3 regions of the Corynebacterium casei LMG S-19264 genome follow, and region 2 is predicted to be linked to each of the others. Evidence: predicted binding sites of a transcription regulator. Region 2 holds the regulator's gene; each other region holds the start of a gene.
What was found. Region 2 encodes LexA, which represses DNA repair genes until DNA is damaged. Its sites were predicted from a motif close to CGAACANNTGTTCG; they were not measured.
Positions count from the first base shown of each region.

Region 1: CCASEI_RS11090 (HNH endonuclease signature motif containing protein) is a predicted target of LexA. The motif match lies at 2,028-2,041, and genes of this name have one in related genera.
Region 3: CCASEI_RS05405 (SAV_6107 family HEPN domain-containing protein) is a predicted target of LexA. The motif match lies at 1,582-1,595, and genes of this name have one in related genera.

Region 1 is NZ_CP004350.1:2,415,790-2,419,939, forward strand. Features, by position in the region: gene CCASEI_RS11075 (mechanosensitive ion channel family protein) at 1-258, shown strand, start outside; gene CCASEI_RS11080 (globin) at 266-658, shown strand; partial or broken gene ald (alanine dehydrogenase) at 750-1,835, opposite strand; gene CCASEI_RS11090 (HNH endonuclease signature motif containing protein) at 2,161-3,264, shown strand; gene CCASEI_RS11095 (hypothetical protein) at 3,329-4,003, opposite strand; gene CCASEI_RS11100 (acyl-CoA thioesterase) at 4,089-4,150, opposite strand, start outside.
Region 2 is NZ_CP004350.1:1,386,062-1,390,211, reverse strand. Features, by position in the region: gene hrpA (ATP-dependent RNA helicase HrpA) at 1-480, shown strand, start outside; gene nrdR (transcriptional regulator NrdR) at 487-942, opposite strand; gene CCASEI_RS15025 (hypothetical protein) at 1,098-1,325, opposite strand; gene lexA (transcriptional repressor LexA) at 1,790-2,497, shown strand; gene CCASEI_RS15020 (hypothetical protein) at 2,648-2,788, shown strand; gene CCASEI_RS06400 (DeoR/GlpR family DNA-binding transcription regulator) at 2,902-3,696, shown strand; gene ptsP (phosphoenolpyruvate--protein phosphotransferase) at 3,781-4,150, opposite strand, start outside.
Region 3 is NZ_CP004350.1:1,171,384-1,175,533, reverse strand. Features, by position in the region: gene CCASEI_RS05410 (DUF3040 domain-containing protein) at 393-797, opposite strand; gene CCASEI_RS05405 (SAV_6107 family HEPN domain-containing protein) at 1,032-1,484, opposite strand; gene CCASEI_RS05400 (GNAT family N-acetyltransferase) at 1,747-2,304, shown strand; gene CCASEI_RS05395 (polyprenyl synthetase family protein) at 2,336-3,436, shown strand; gene CCASEI_RS05390 (alpha-(1->6)-mannopyranosyltransferase A) at 3,446-4,150, shown strand, end outside.

The DNA of each region.
Region 1 (4,150 bases), 1.0 Mb from region 2:
AGCAGCGTGAAGGCTGCCGCGAAGACGCCAGAAGTTGCCGGTTTGATTCTGGATGAACCAGTAGTCAACGGCGTTACCGACTTCCAGCCGGACTACCTATCCTTCCGTGTTTCCGTGAAGACACTGCCTGGCTCCCAGTGGGATGTCCAGCGTATTCTGCAGGCACGCGTTCTCAATTCCATGAACGATGCTGGCATTGCTACCCCCTACCCGTATGGTATTGGTATCACTGCCCCACAGTTGAAGAAGGACGAGTAAGTAACTCATGTCTGCGAATAACAGCGTCTATGAGGCGATTGGCGGAATGCCGACCTTTCGAAAGATAGTGTCGGGATTTTATAAACAGGTACCGGAAGACGACATCTTGGGTCCGATGTACCCGGACCAAGACTTCGCCGGTGCTGAGGATCGCCTCCTCTGGTTCCTCGCCCAGTATTGGGGCGGGCCGGCGCTGTTTAATGAAAATCGCGGTTCACCGCGCATGCGCATGCGCCACATGAATTACCCGATTGATATGGCAGCCCATGACCGCTGGTTGAAGTTGATGAAGAATTCTCTCGATGACATCGATGAAGAAACCCTTCCGATGCCATACCGTCAAATGATTTGGCAGCACATGAACCAGCTAGCTGGCATGCTCATCAACAAAGCGCCTTAATCAGTTTCCTCGAGGAAGGCGCTAGGTACAACGATGCCCGAGCCCCGCACATCAGGTGCTGGCTCGGGCATCTTGCTGTTTTCTTACACCACTAGAGATCCAGCGCTTCACGGACAGGATCGGACAGCAACTTGCCGCCGCGGGTCATTAGGCCATCACGCAATCCGGCAAAGCGCTCGAAAGCGCCATCAACGCCTTCCGATGCAATATCGCGGACATAGCGCAACGTCGCGGTCGTCAGCGCGCGGGTGGACATATTCGCTACCGCGCCTGGCATGTTAGCCACACAGTAAAACAGGGTGTCGTGGACCTTGTAAGTCGGGTCATCATGAGTGGTCTTGGTGGAGTTCTCAAAGCAACCACCTTGGTCGATGGCAACATCGACAAACACGGCACCCGGCTTCATGCCCTTGACCATCGCTTCTGTCACCAGCTTCGGCGCAGCAGCGCCCGGGATGAGCACAGCGCCAATGACCAGGTCTGCTTCCAGGAGCTCTTCATGCAAAGTCACCGGGTCAGAAATCTGGGTGCGAACGCGGCCTTGGTACTGGTCATCAAAACGCTGCAAAATCTGCGGCTCCAAATCCAATACGGTCACCTCTGCTCGCAGCCCAGTTCCCATGGCTACTGCCGATGCCCCCACCTGGCCACCGCCAATAACCACCACGCGGGCAGGCTTGGCGCCGGGAACACCAGGCAGCAGCACACCGCATCCGCCTTGCGTGGACATCAAGTGGTGTGCACCCTCAATGACAGCCAAACGCCCAGCCACCTGCGACATTGGCGTCAGCAGCGGCAAACCACCATTCCTATCGGTCACGGTTTCATACGCCAAGGAAGTACAACCGGAATCAATCAGGGCCTGGGTCAGCGGCTTTGATGCTGCCAAGTGCAGGTACGTAAACAGCACCAAAGCCTCGTGCAGATACCCGTATTCTTCCTCGAGTGGCTCCTTGACCTTCAGCACCAGCTGCGCGGTTTCCCAGACCTCTTTCGCAGAATCCAGCACCGTGGCACCCGCCTGCTTGAATTCCTCATCCTAGAAGCTGGCGCCCACGCCGGCCCCCGCCTGAATAAAGACTTCATGACCATCCTGAACAAGGGTGCTCACGGACGCCGGAGTGGCGGCCACGCGGCTTTCACTGTTCATGATTTCTGCGGGAATACCAATGCGCATGGTGTGCCTTTCTGCGAGCGAAGATACTGGTTTTGTTGCCTATTAGAAGATAAAATCCGGCCTACGCTCGTAAAAGCAGCCCCATCGGTGATTCATCCAGAAGCTTTGCACATCCTCGTCGGGCAATCAATATCCGCGCACTGCACGATCCACAAGGGAATTGGTTCAAAATGCGCACGCCTGTACCCCGGCCGAACGCACTTTTGGGCGAAATTGCTCCATCTGTGGATAACTTGGCCTGTTGAGTGACGCGTCAACGTAGTTATCCACAGCTTTTCATGTTTGCCCTGGTGTGGGGTTGCGCTTTGGGTTTAGCGTCGAAGTTATGAAAAATTACAAAGCATTCATACAACACGCCACCCAGGCGGTGAGCGTTTTAAGAGACATGGCGGAACTATCCGTTTATGACATGGCCGCCGATGACATGGCGTTAAAGACGGCGAGAAAGTACTCCAAATTAGCGGACGTCTTCTTCGGCTCCACCGACTCACCACGCCTTCAGCGCGAGTCCGTAGCACTCGCCGAAGAGCGCGGGTTGAGTATGGAACGTCTACAAATGATTGATAGTCACGCTCAGAAGTTAAAGAAAAAGCGCGGTGCCGCGTGGAAGCTACGTGCCGAACTCATAGCGCACGAGGGCACTTATGAAGAAGTCAACGCCCTGGGCAACCAGCGCGTCGATGAGATTGTCGGCGACAAGCCGAAAGAGCCGGGTATGCGTATAAGCCGCCCAAAGAACGGCATGGTCACGATGAGCATCACCGATACCCAGCGCCGCATCACCGACTTTGAGAAGACCCTTGATGCCATAGAGACCTCATCAGAGCCGAGGTCGAAGGCACTGTTAGAAGCGTTTTGGAAACATATCGATGGTGGCGGTGGTGTGCTCAAACCCGAATACCGCACTGTTATTGCCATCGGTTTGGATCAATCCGCAACGATTATTCGCGGCGAAGGCGACGAATCCATCATCGGCGCCTCCGACGGCACGACTATGACTGGTGCTGAGATCGTTAACCTTGCGGTTTCTGGTGCCCTTGGCGACAAGATTTACGCCGGACTCTTCCATCCCACCGCCGGGCCAGTGAACTTGTACGAAGCTCGGTTCGCGTCAGGCAAGCAACGGATTCTAGCCATGGCGGAGAATCTTGTGTGCCCGTGGCCGGACTGCAAAGTACCAGCCGATAGATGCCAGGTACACCACCTAGTTGCGCATAAGAATGGTGGGCAGACGAATCCTTCGAATCTCACCACGCTGTGCGCCTATCACAACGGTGTCAACGACGACGGCGCCCGGGCAAGGCGCCGCGAGAAAAGTCGAGGGCGGATGATACGCCACCGCGGACAGGTCAAGCTTGTTACCCCAGGTAGAAAACTGCTGGGCAACACGCATGACTTGAGCACGATGGGAGCGATGGACCTGATTTAAGACCACGTCAAAGCATCACACTACACCCGGGATCTGACAAGGGTTCCCGGGCTAAAAGGCGTGCCTAAAACAGGGACAAGCGATTGGAGTGATAGACGGTGCCGAAGGGGGCATCGATACGCACCCAGCGACTAAGGCCCGAGATGCGCAGGTGGCGTGGCACGTTCATCGGCGCCGCGAAATTAGGAATGAGGCCTAAGTTCGTGCAGGCGAAAATCATGCGCATGGGAATCTCTGCGCTGACATCACCGGACTCAGCGGTGACCACGGTCTGATTCATCAAGCTTTGCGGCGGCCCCATCGGGCCGGAGAACTGGCGGGCAAGCTTTTGGCCTTCATCGACAAGACTGCGTGCAACCTCGACCGGCAAGTTATCAATGAGCTTGAAACCAGACGCTGGCGGCAGTGCACCCGGCCAAGATGGATCGCGCGGGCGGCCCAGGTTCAGCTCAATCGGCGCATCTGGGGTGGCAGCGGCAAATTCCGTGGCGTTGAGGGCCTCAAGCATGGTGTCGGCGCCGACTACCGCACCATCGCGGCTGACGGTTCCCTGGATGCGACGCGAGGCAACCACCTCAAATGGCGTGGTGGCGAAAACATCCACCACCGGTGGTTGGCCATCGGAGCCATCCGTTAATTGCCGAAGACGCACCATGGCTGATGCATCAATGCCCGTCACACGTGCAAGGAATGAAACCATTCCCGCGCCGCCGCCGTACAGCATCAGTATTTCGTCCATGGTGCGTCTCCTGATTCTTGAGTTAGGGAATTGTTTCTCTCCCTCACGACTCTAGCCCGGTTAGGGCAACGAGCTAGTTTTTCAACTAGTCGTCGTAGCCGATCTCACCCAAGCCAAGGTCCGAATTGGCTCCCGCCGCAGCATCAT
Region 2 (4,150 bases):
GAACTCAAAATGAAGGTGAAGCCGGAAGTTCCAGTGCGTGTTCGCCAATCCATTGTCGCTCTGGCTCCGGCAATGGTGCAGTTTGCTCATGTTAGTGATGAGCTCAAGAAGTGGACCGGCCCAGCTATTGATGACATGAAGAAGCAGCTGGACTTCTTGCTCCCGAAGCATGCCATTACGGTCCACGGCATCCAGCATCTCAAGCACCTACCGAGGTATCTGCAGGCCATGAATATCCGAATGGATGAGATGGGAATTGACCCAGACAAAGACGCGGACCGCCAAGCAGAAGTAGAAAATGCTCATGCATACCTCAACAACAGGCTGCGCAATCTACCGGCCGGTCGTGCGAAGTCACGGGAGGTCAAAGACATCCGTTGGATGATCGAAGAGCTCCGCGTTTCCCTCTTCGCACAACGCCTTGGAACCGCTCACGCGGTCTCGTTACGCCGAATCCAAAAGGCCGTCGACAAGCTCTAACGATAATCAAACGTCGCGTTCGCGGCGACGCATGAGGCGAATCTCAGACTCGAAGTCATCCGCGCTATCGAAAGACTTGTAGACGGAAGCAAAGCGCAAATACGCAACCTCATCCAAGTCGCGGAGCGGCTCCAGGATGGCTAGGCCGACATCATTAGCGTTGACCTGGGAGCTGCCGTGACTACGCACCCGCTCCTCTACCTCCTGCGCTAGGCGCTTCAAAGCATCATCGGAGACGTCGCGCCCCTGGCAAGCTCGACGAACACCGCGAATCAGTTTGTCACGGCTAAACGGTTCAGCCAAACCATTACGCTTGACCACCAAGAGGATGGCTTTTTCAATGGTGGTGAAACGTCCCTGGCATGAGGCGCACTCACGGCGACGGCGTATAGCTGAGCCTGCATCGATAACGCGGGAGTCGATCACACGGGATTGTTCGTAATGGCAAAAAGGGCAGTACACCAAAGGTCCTAACTGTGGGATTCTCACGCCAAATTAAAGCGTGATGAATACTTAACTAGAACTAGTGTACTGCCCTTAAGAAAACTTATTCAGACTGCCCAATGTGCCGCTATGGCCAGCGATGTTGCACAAATCCGAATGCTTTGTCGCTCACCTTATCGAGCAATAACCTCACCGGCCGCAGGCGAGCTGCTAACGGAGGTAACCTGCGACATTGGCTCTTCTGATGTATTGAATCCGGCGAAAAGAGTGCCCATGAATACGGCAGCGCCAAATACTGCGCCCAGCGCGATGTTGCTTCGAACACTTGCAGCGCGTCCACCATTTTCGGGAGTAGATAATTCTGGATTTGAAGCATGATGTTCGAAAGTGTTTCGCTGCACTGTTCTAGGGGCGGTCCCTAAAGTGCGAACATTGTTTACACGCGGTTCCCGAAGTGAAGGTTCCCACACAGATACGGATGGAACACGATTCACGCGATGCGGGGAGAAGGTAGAAGTACGTGCTGAATTTGCGTTTCCGCGGTTAAGAGCGATAGCCATAGTAATTTCCTTTCGGTCACGCATGTAACACTATCCATCTATCCAGACACTGAAGCTTGCCATTAGCGCAACTGTTCGATTTTCTTTGTATGTTCGATTTATAACAGGATTTCGAAAGTTTGTCCAGAAATAGCCGGAAATAGTCGAACATCGGTGAAAAACGTGATACAAATACGGTATCGCTTTTATAGCTATTTCACTTTCACCGATTACCCGCAGTCCACTTGACGTAAGTTCAGTCGAACTAAGCCGCTAAAGCATCACGCAATTTGGATGCAGGCTTAGATGTCCAAGGAGCTAAGAAAATGGCCAAACCACGAGGAGTTACTCCCCGTCCAGATATTTCCGAGCTGTCGCCGCGACAGCGCCGGATCCTCGAAGTCATCAAAGATGCTGTTGTTTTGCGCGGTTATCCGCCAAGCATTCGCGAAATCGGTGACGCGGTTGGACTTCAGTCCACCTCTTCCGTTGCTTACCAGCTGAACCAGCTGGAGCAGAAGGGCTTCCTTCGTCGAGATCCAAACAAGCCACGCGCTGTGGATCTTCGCCAGTTTGCAATGGATGATGAGCCGAAGCCAGGACGCAAGAGCACCGCAGAGGCTCCGATTGACGCCACCCTTCCGGAAGGTGCAGCAGGCGTTAGCTACATCCCGGTTGTCGGTCGTATTGCTGCGGGTGCTCCGATTACGGCAGAAGAGAATGTGGACTCCTACTACCCTCTCCCCGATGAGATTGTGGGCAAGGGCGAGCTCTACATGCTCAAGGTCGTTGGCGAATCCATGAAGGACGCAGCCATCCTTGACGGCGACTGGGTAATTATCCGTTCCCAGCCCACCGCGGAATCCGGCGACTTCGTCGCGGCACTCCTGGACAATGAGGAAGCCACAGTCAAGGAATTCCACCAGGACTCCAGTGGCGTGTGGCTACTTCCCCACAATGAGGCATTTGCACCTATTCCAGGTGATGACGCCAAGATTATGGGCAAGGTTGTCTCTGTAATCCGCAAGATTTAACACGAGCACTCGCTAGAACCTAGGCTGCGCCCTCTACCCAAGGAGGACGCGGCCTCTTTTTGTGTTCTCAGTTTGTGGGATATCGGAAATCTACTCCCCCCGAAAGGGTAATTTCCTTTGGCTCTTAAATCGCAGGTATTCCCACATTCTGTGTCCGATATTAACCCGCTGACCGCTATTAATAGCAGCAACAATACTGTACAGCGGGCTACAAGTGATTATGCCGTTGATGCTGAATCTGTGTTTAGTTCTGAAAACCATGGCATTCTGGAGTTAAGGCTGCCAAATTAGGACATAACTCCACATTTCCGCCCTCCGTTTAAATTTCTTGCGCATCTCATTATCGGGTGGGGGAATTGACCTTGACTGATTCGACCTAGGCCCGTGATGGAAGGGAATGCCATATGTACGCTGAGGAGCGTCGCCGACAAATTGCTTCATTGACTGCAGTAGAGGGTCGTGTCAACGTCACCGAGCTGTCTGAGCGCTTCGATGTCACTGCTGAAACCATCCGTCGTGACCTTGCGGTACTCGACCGAGAAGGCGTTGTGCATCGTGTCCACGGTGGCGCCGTGGCATCACAGTCTTTCCAAACTTCTGAATTGACTCTTGACACGCGTCTGCGTTCAGCAACCACCGCAAAGATGGCGATCGCCCGTGCCGCTATGGAATTTCTCCCCCAGGGCCACGGCAGTATCTTTCTCGACGCGGGTACAACCACGAGCGCAGTGGCGGATCTGATTGGTCAATCCCCTGCTGCGCATCAGTTGTCTATCGTCTCGAATAGTCTGCCCATTGCATTATCGCTGGCGAATAACGGTGTGCAGTATGTCCAGCTGCTTGGCGGCACGGTTCGCGCCATCACGCAGGCTGTTGTGGGCGATACGGCACTGCGCACGATGGCGTTGCTTCGTGCAGATGTCGCTTTCATCGGCACCAACGCCCTCACTTTGGACCATGGGTTGTCCACTGCGGATGCGCAGGAAGCAGCCATCAAGTCTGCCTTCGTTACCAACGCCCACAAGGTAGTTGTCTTGTGTGACTCATCGAAGTTGGGCACGGACTACTTAGTTAGTTTCGCCCCAATTTCTGAGGTCGATGTCGTTATCACTGATAGCGGCGCATCTGAGGTCTTCTTGAACTCCCTGCGTGATCGCGAGATTGAAGTAGTCGTTGTTCCTGATGCACACCGTTCTTAGTCAAACGCTAAAACAAACAAGCCGGTCAGAGCAGAACAGTTACTGCTTTGACCGGCTTGTTGGTGATGAGTTCAAGCTCGTGTTTTAAGAGTTGTATTCATCCAACAGTGCGCGGACAGCTTCGCGTGCCTCTGGTGCGCCCACGGAGTAGATGGCTGCCTCGGCCATCTTCTGGCACTGCTCCAGGGTCACTTCAGCGAGCTGAGCACCCACGCCAGCGATTGCCGTCGAGGCCGCGGACAAGGAATTGACGCCAAGTCCTACAAGAACGCAGGCCAATAGTGGGTCTGCTGCAGCCTCACCGCACACACCAACGGGGACGTTGTTGTCAACGCCGCCAATGCAGGTGTGCTGAATCAAGCGCAGAACTGCAGGCTGCCACGGGTCCGTCAGGTATGCCAGCTGTGGAGACAAACGGTCTGCAGCCATTGTGTACTGAGTGAGGTCATTGGTA
Region 3 (4,150 bases), 210 kb from region 2:
TTTCACCCACCTATAACAGTTTTAGCCGCGTGTCACTTCAATAAAGCCAGCATATTCGCAGCTCAACGCACAGAAAATCAGTGGGGGAAATTCCCCAAAACCACCTTGACAGCCATCCCCCTGCACCCCTACAGCAACACCCACCACTGCAGCACCATTAACAAATTGGCTTGCTTAAGCACACACCGACCCCGCGACTCACTTGCGAACAGGCATTTTGACACCCAAAAGGATATCGGCAGCACCAGACCAACTTGCGAGGCGACTGGTGGGGCAAAGTGGGGACTGCGGGTGGGCGAAAGTGGGGACTTGCCTCCAGAGTCCAAAACGCCAACAGCCCGGCCCCGCTAAACGCGGACCGGGCTGTTGGTTAGTTAAAGAGCTGTAACTATTTAGCGCTCTTCGAATCGGCGGCGGAAGTTTTCCTCAAGCTTGCCGGCAGCACCATTGCTGTCAGCAGCGCCAGAACGACCTGACTTTGATTTCTTGCCCTTCTTGGAAGAACCAAGGGAGCCGGTACCTGAGCCGCGAAGCATCCAGATACCTGAACCAAACATAACCAGGAAGCCGGCAATGGATAGTAGTACGAACCATAGGCTGCTCTGCGCGAGGGCAACGCCGCCCACGAGCATGACCAAACCTACAACGACGAGCGCGATGCCGCGCAAAGTGATTGCGCCGCCGGAGCCAACAAATGAAGAGTCACTGGACACGGAGGCGCCAAACTTGGGATCCTCAGCAAGCAGCGACTTCTCGATTTCGCGAAGTGCGCGCTGCTCTTGCTCTGAAAGAGACACTGTTCCTCCAATTAGTCCGGGCTAATAATTTACGTTTTAGCTAAGTCAACAAACCGTCACCGTGTATTTCCTTCAAGTATAACCGAGGCGCTTACGCACCCGATTATCGATTCGGTGACATTATTTCTTGTTCTATCTACTACAACGCCCACACTAAGCGGTTAGTTCCCGGTTCTGCAGTTTCCTGCATCACCTTTTACAACAGTTACCCTCACTGGATTACCCCTGCCCGGCTTAAGCAGCCTGTCCGCCTATTCCATCAAAGTCATGAGTTCCGGATTCGGAGACTTCCAAGAAGCGGGCGGCCAAATCCATCAGGCCAAAGACTACGGAGTCTGCGACTTCCCGGTCCATTCCGGACGCCAGGCGAGAGCGCGTGCGGGAATAGGCACGAAACTTCTCTGCCCACTCTTTTTCAGCCACACCAACCAGGGACAAACGGTCCCACGCGGAGGTGGGAAGGCGTCGACGCTTAGACACCGTCGCAGAGCCAGCAACACAGGCACCAGCGGTTCGCAGTGCCGCCTGGTAAGCCTTTTCCAAAGCCTGATCCATACGGCCCTTCGCGGCATCTGACTTGGCATCAGCAAGAAGAAGCGCGGCCTGAGTCAGAAAACGCTGACGCTTAGCTCCTTGCCCACCCTGTCGTTGAACTCGTCGTGCTGTAGCGGAAATTACCTGTGCCATTGCCTTGCCTCCTTCTTCTTTCTGATTGCCGTTGGAGCAGTGTTCGTTTACGTGCCTCTTATATTAAAAGTGCGTTCGTACATTCATTCGCCAGTATAGTTCACATGTTCGAAAAGGTAAAGGTTTTTGCAGCACATAGACTTTCACGTTTTCGAAAATCCACGATCGGCTCACCGAAATTGGCACTGGAAAGAAGAACTAATTCGGGACTATCAGGGGCAATCTCCCCCACTGAAGGCAAAAGTTTTGTTAGATGGAGGATGTGTCATTAACAATCCGCCGTCTTTCACCACAAGAATTCGCGCTCAACGCCGGACCTTTGGTGGATATCTATATCAGCGCCATGGGCTATGACCCTGCGATCCGTGATGGACGGGTTTACTCATGGCAGCGAGAGATCATTCGGCCTGGATTTACCGCACTTATTGCCGAGGATGCTTCCGGAGTGTTGGCCGTTGCCTACGGTTTCATTGGCACACCGGATTCCTGGTGGGACCGCCAACTGCGCCTAGCACTGCAGAAACGAGGCGGGGCAACCGAAGTAGAACAGGAGATTCTTCGCAGCTACTTCGAAGTCGCAGAGATTCATGTTCTCCCCCGCATGCAAGGCCACGGACTTGGCCGGGAGTTGCTCAAACAGCTGTTATGGAACGCGCCCGGCAAGTGGGCACTATTATCCACACCTGAGGTTCCGGGCGAATCCAACCGTGCATTTAGCCTCTACCGTTCTATGGGTTTTACAGACTTAGTCCGTCATCATCAGTACCCCGGTGACGAACGTCCTTTTGCAATCTTGAAGACGCAGCTACCGCTTTCCTAAAGTCAGGATAGCTAAAGGTAGGCTAAAAGCCATGACTAATTCTGAGGATTTCCACCAACTTCCTTTAGCCGACGTTCCTAAGCACGTTCGTGCTGAACTCGCCGACTTTTTGAAGGACCGCGAACCTCAGATCGCCAAAATCGGTAAGCCAGTCACCGAAGCCATTGAACACCTTGAGCGCTTCATCCTCGATGGCGGCAAACGCATCCGCCCGCTCTATGCGTGGGCGGGCTTCGTCGCTGCGGATGGCTTGCTGGGTGATGAAGACCCACAGGCTGTGCTTCGCGCGGCTTCTTCTTTGGAGTTCATCCAGTCCTGCGCACTCATCCACGATGACATTGTGGATGCTTCCGATACACGCCGCGGCAACCCAACCGTGCACCGTGCAGTCGAGGCAAAGCACCGCGAACTGGGATGGACGGGTAACTCCGAAGACTTCGGCCGCGCCGCTGCCATTTTGATTGGTGATATGTCGCTGGTGTGGGCAGAAGACATGTTCTTGGATTCAGGCATTTCTCAAGCAGCGATCCAGCGTGCCCGTGAGCCGTGGCGGGAGATGCGCACCGAGGTTATCGGCGGCCAGCTGCTTGATGTCTCTTTGGAAGCTGCTGCCATTGAATCAGTCGAGTTGTCTGATTCTGTCAACCGTTTCAAGACTGCTGCTTACACCATTGAGCGCCCGCTTCACCTTGGTGCGGCTATCGCTGGTGCACCGCAATCACTCGTTGAGGCATTCCGTGGATACGGCCGCGATATTGGTATCGCGTTCCAGCTGCGTGATGACCAGCTTGGCGTCTTTGGTGATCCAAAGATTACGGGCAAGCCTTCCGGCGATGATCTTCGTGAAGGCAAGCGCACGGTTTTGATGGCCATCGCACTGCAGCGCGCGGATGAACAGGATCCTGCCGCCGCACAGTTCTTGCGGGAGAATCTTGGTACCACCGCTGACCCCGTAGTGCTGTCAAAGATGGCACAGATGATTGAGGATTCCGGTGCGCCGGCCGAAATCGAAAAGCGCATCGATGACCTCACCCAATCTGGATTAGCGCACCTGGCTAAGGCAAACGTTAATTCTGATGTCACTGAACTTCTGCGTTCTTTGGCCATTAAGTCCACGGCACGAGCAAAATAGGGACTTCACATGGTGAAGCAAGCAAAGACAATCAAGCTTCCTAGCGCCCTCGCCGTAGGCGTCGTGGGCGCCATCGTGCTCACCCTCGCTTCCTATTCGGGCGGCGCTACGCGTAACCGCGGCGGAATCTTAGAAGCACTCAACATCAGCTTCTTCTCAGCTGGGCACGGCCGAAACATTGGCATGACGCTGTTTTGGGTCGGCATGTTCCTTCTTATTGCCGCATGGATTTTGGCGGGCAAGTTCATTGTCTCCGCGAGCGTTCGACGCAACACGCGAGGAGTAGAAGAGCCTCCGGCAACTCATCGTTTTGCCCTTGCCGCGCGTCCCGTGCCGCCGGCGGAGGTCGATGAATCCGCGTTCGCCACCATGAAAAAGACCATGTGGGCGTGGATCCTGCCACTTCTTCTGGCAGCTCCTCTGTCCTCCCGGGACGTGTATTCCTACCTCATGCAGGGCGCGATGGTCCGCGACGGATTCGATCCTTACACCGAGGGCCCTGCGGTGAACCCCGGCCCCTTCTTGTTGGAAGTCTCCCAGGACTGGCGCAACACCACCACGCCTTATGGCCCGCTGCACTTGTGGATTGGTGATGGGGTTACTCGCCTAGTCGGCGACAACGTCACCATTGGTGTGTTTGTGTACAAGCTCATTTCAGTATTGAGCTTCGCCGCCATCGCGTGGTCTATCCCGGTTATTGCCCGCAAACTCGGC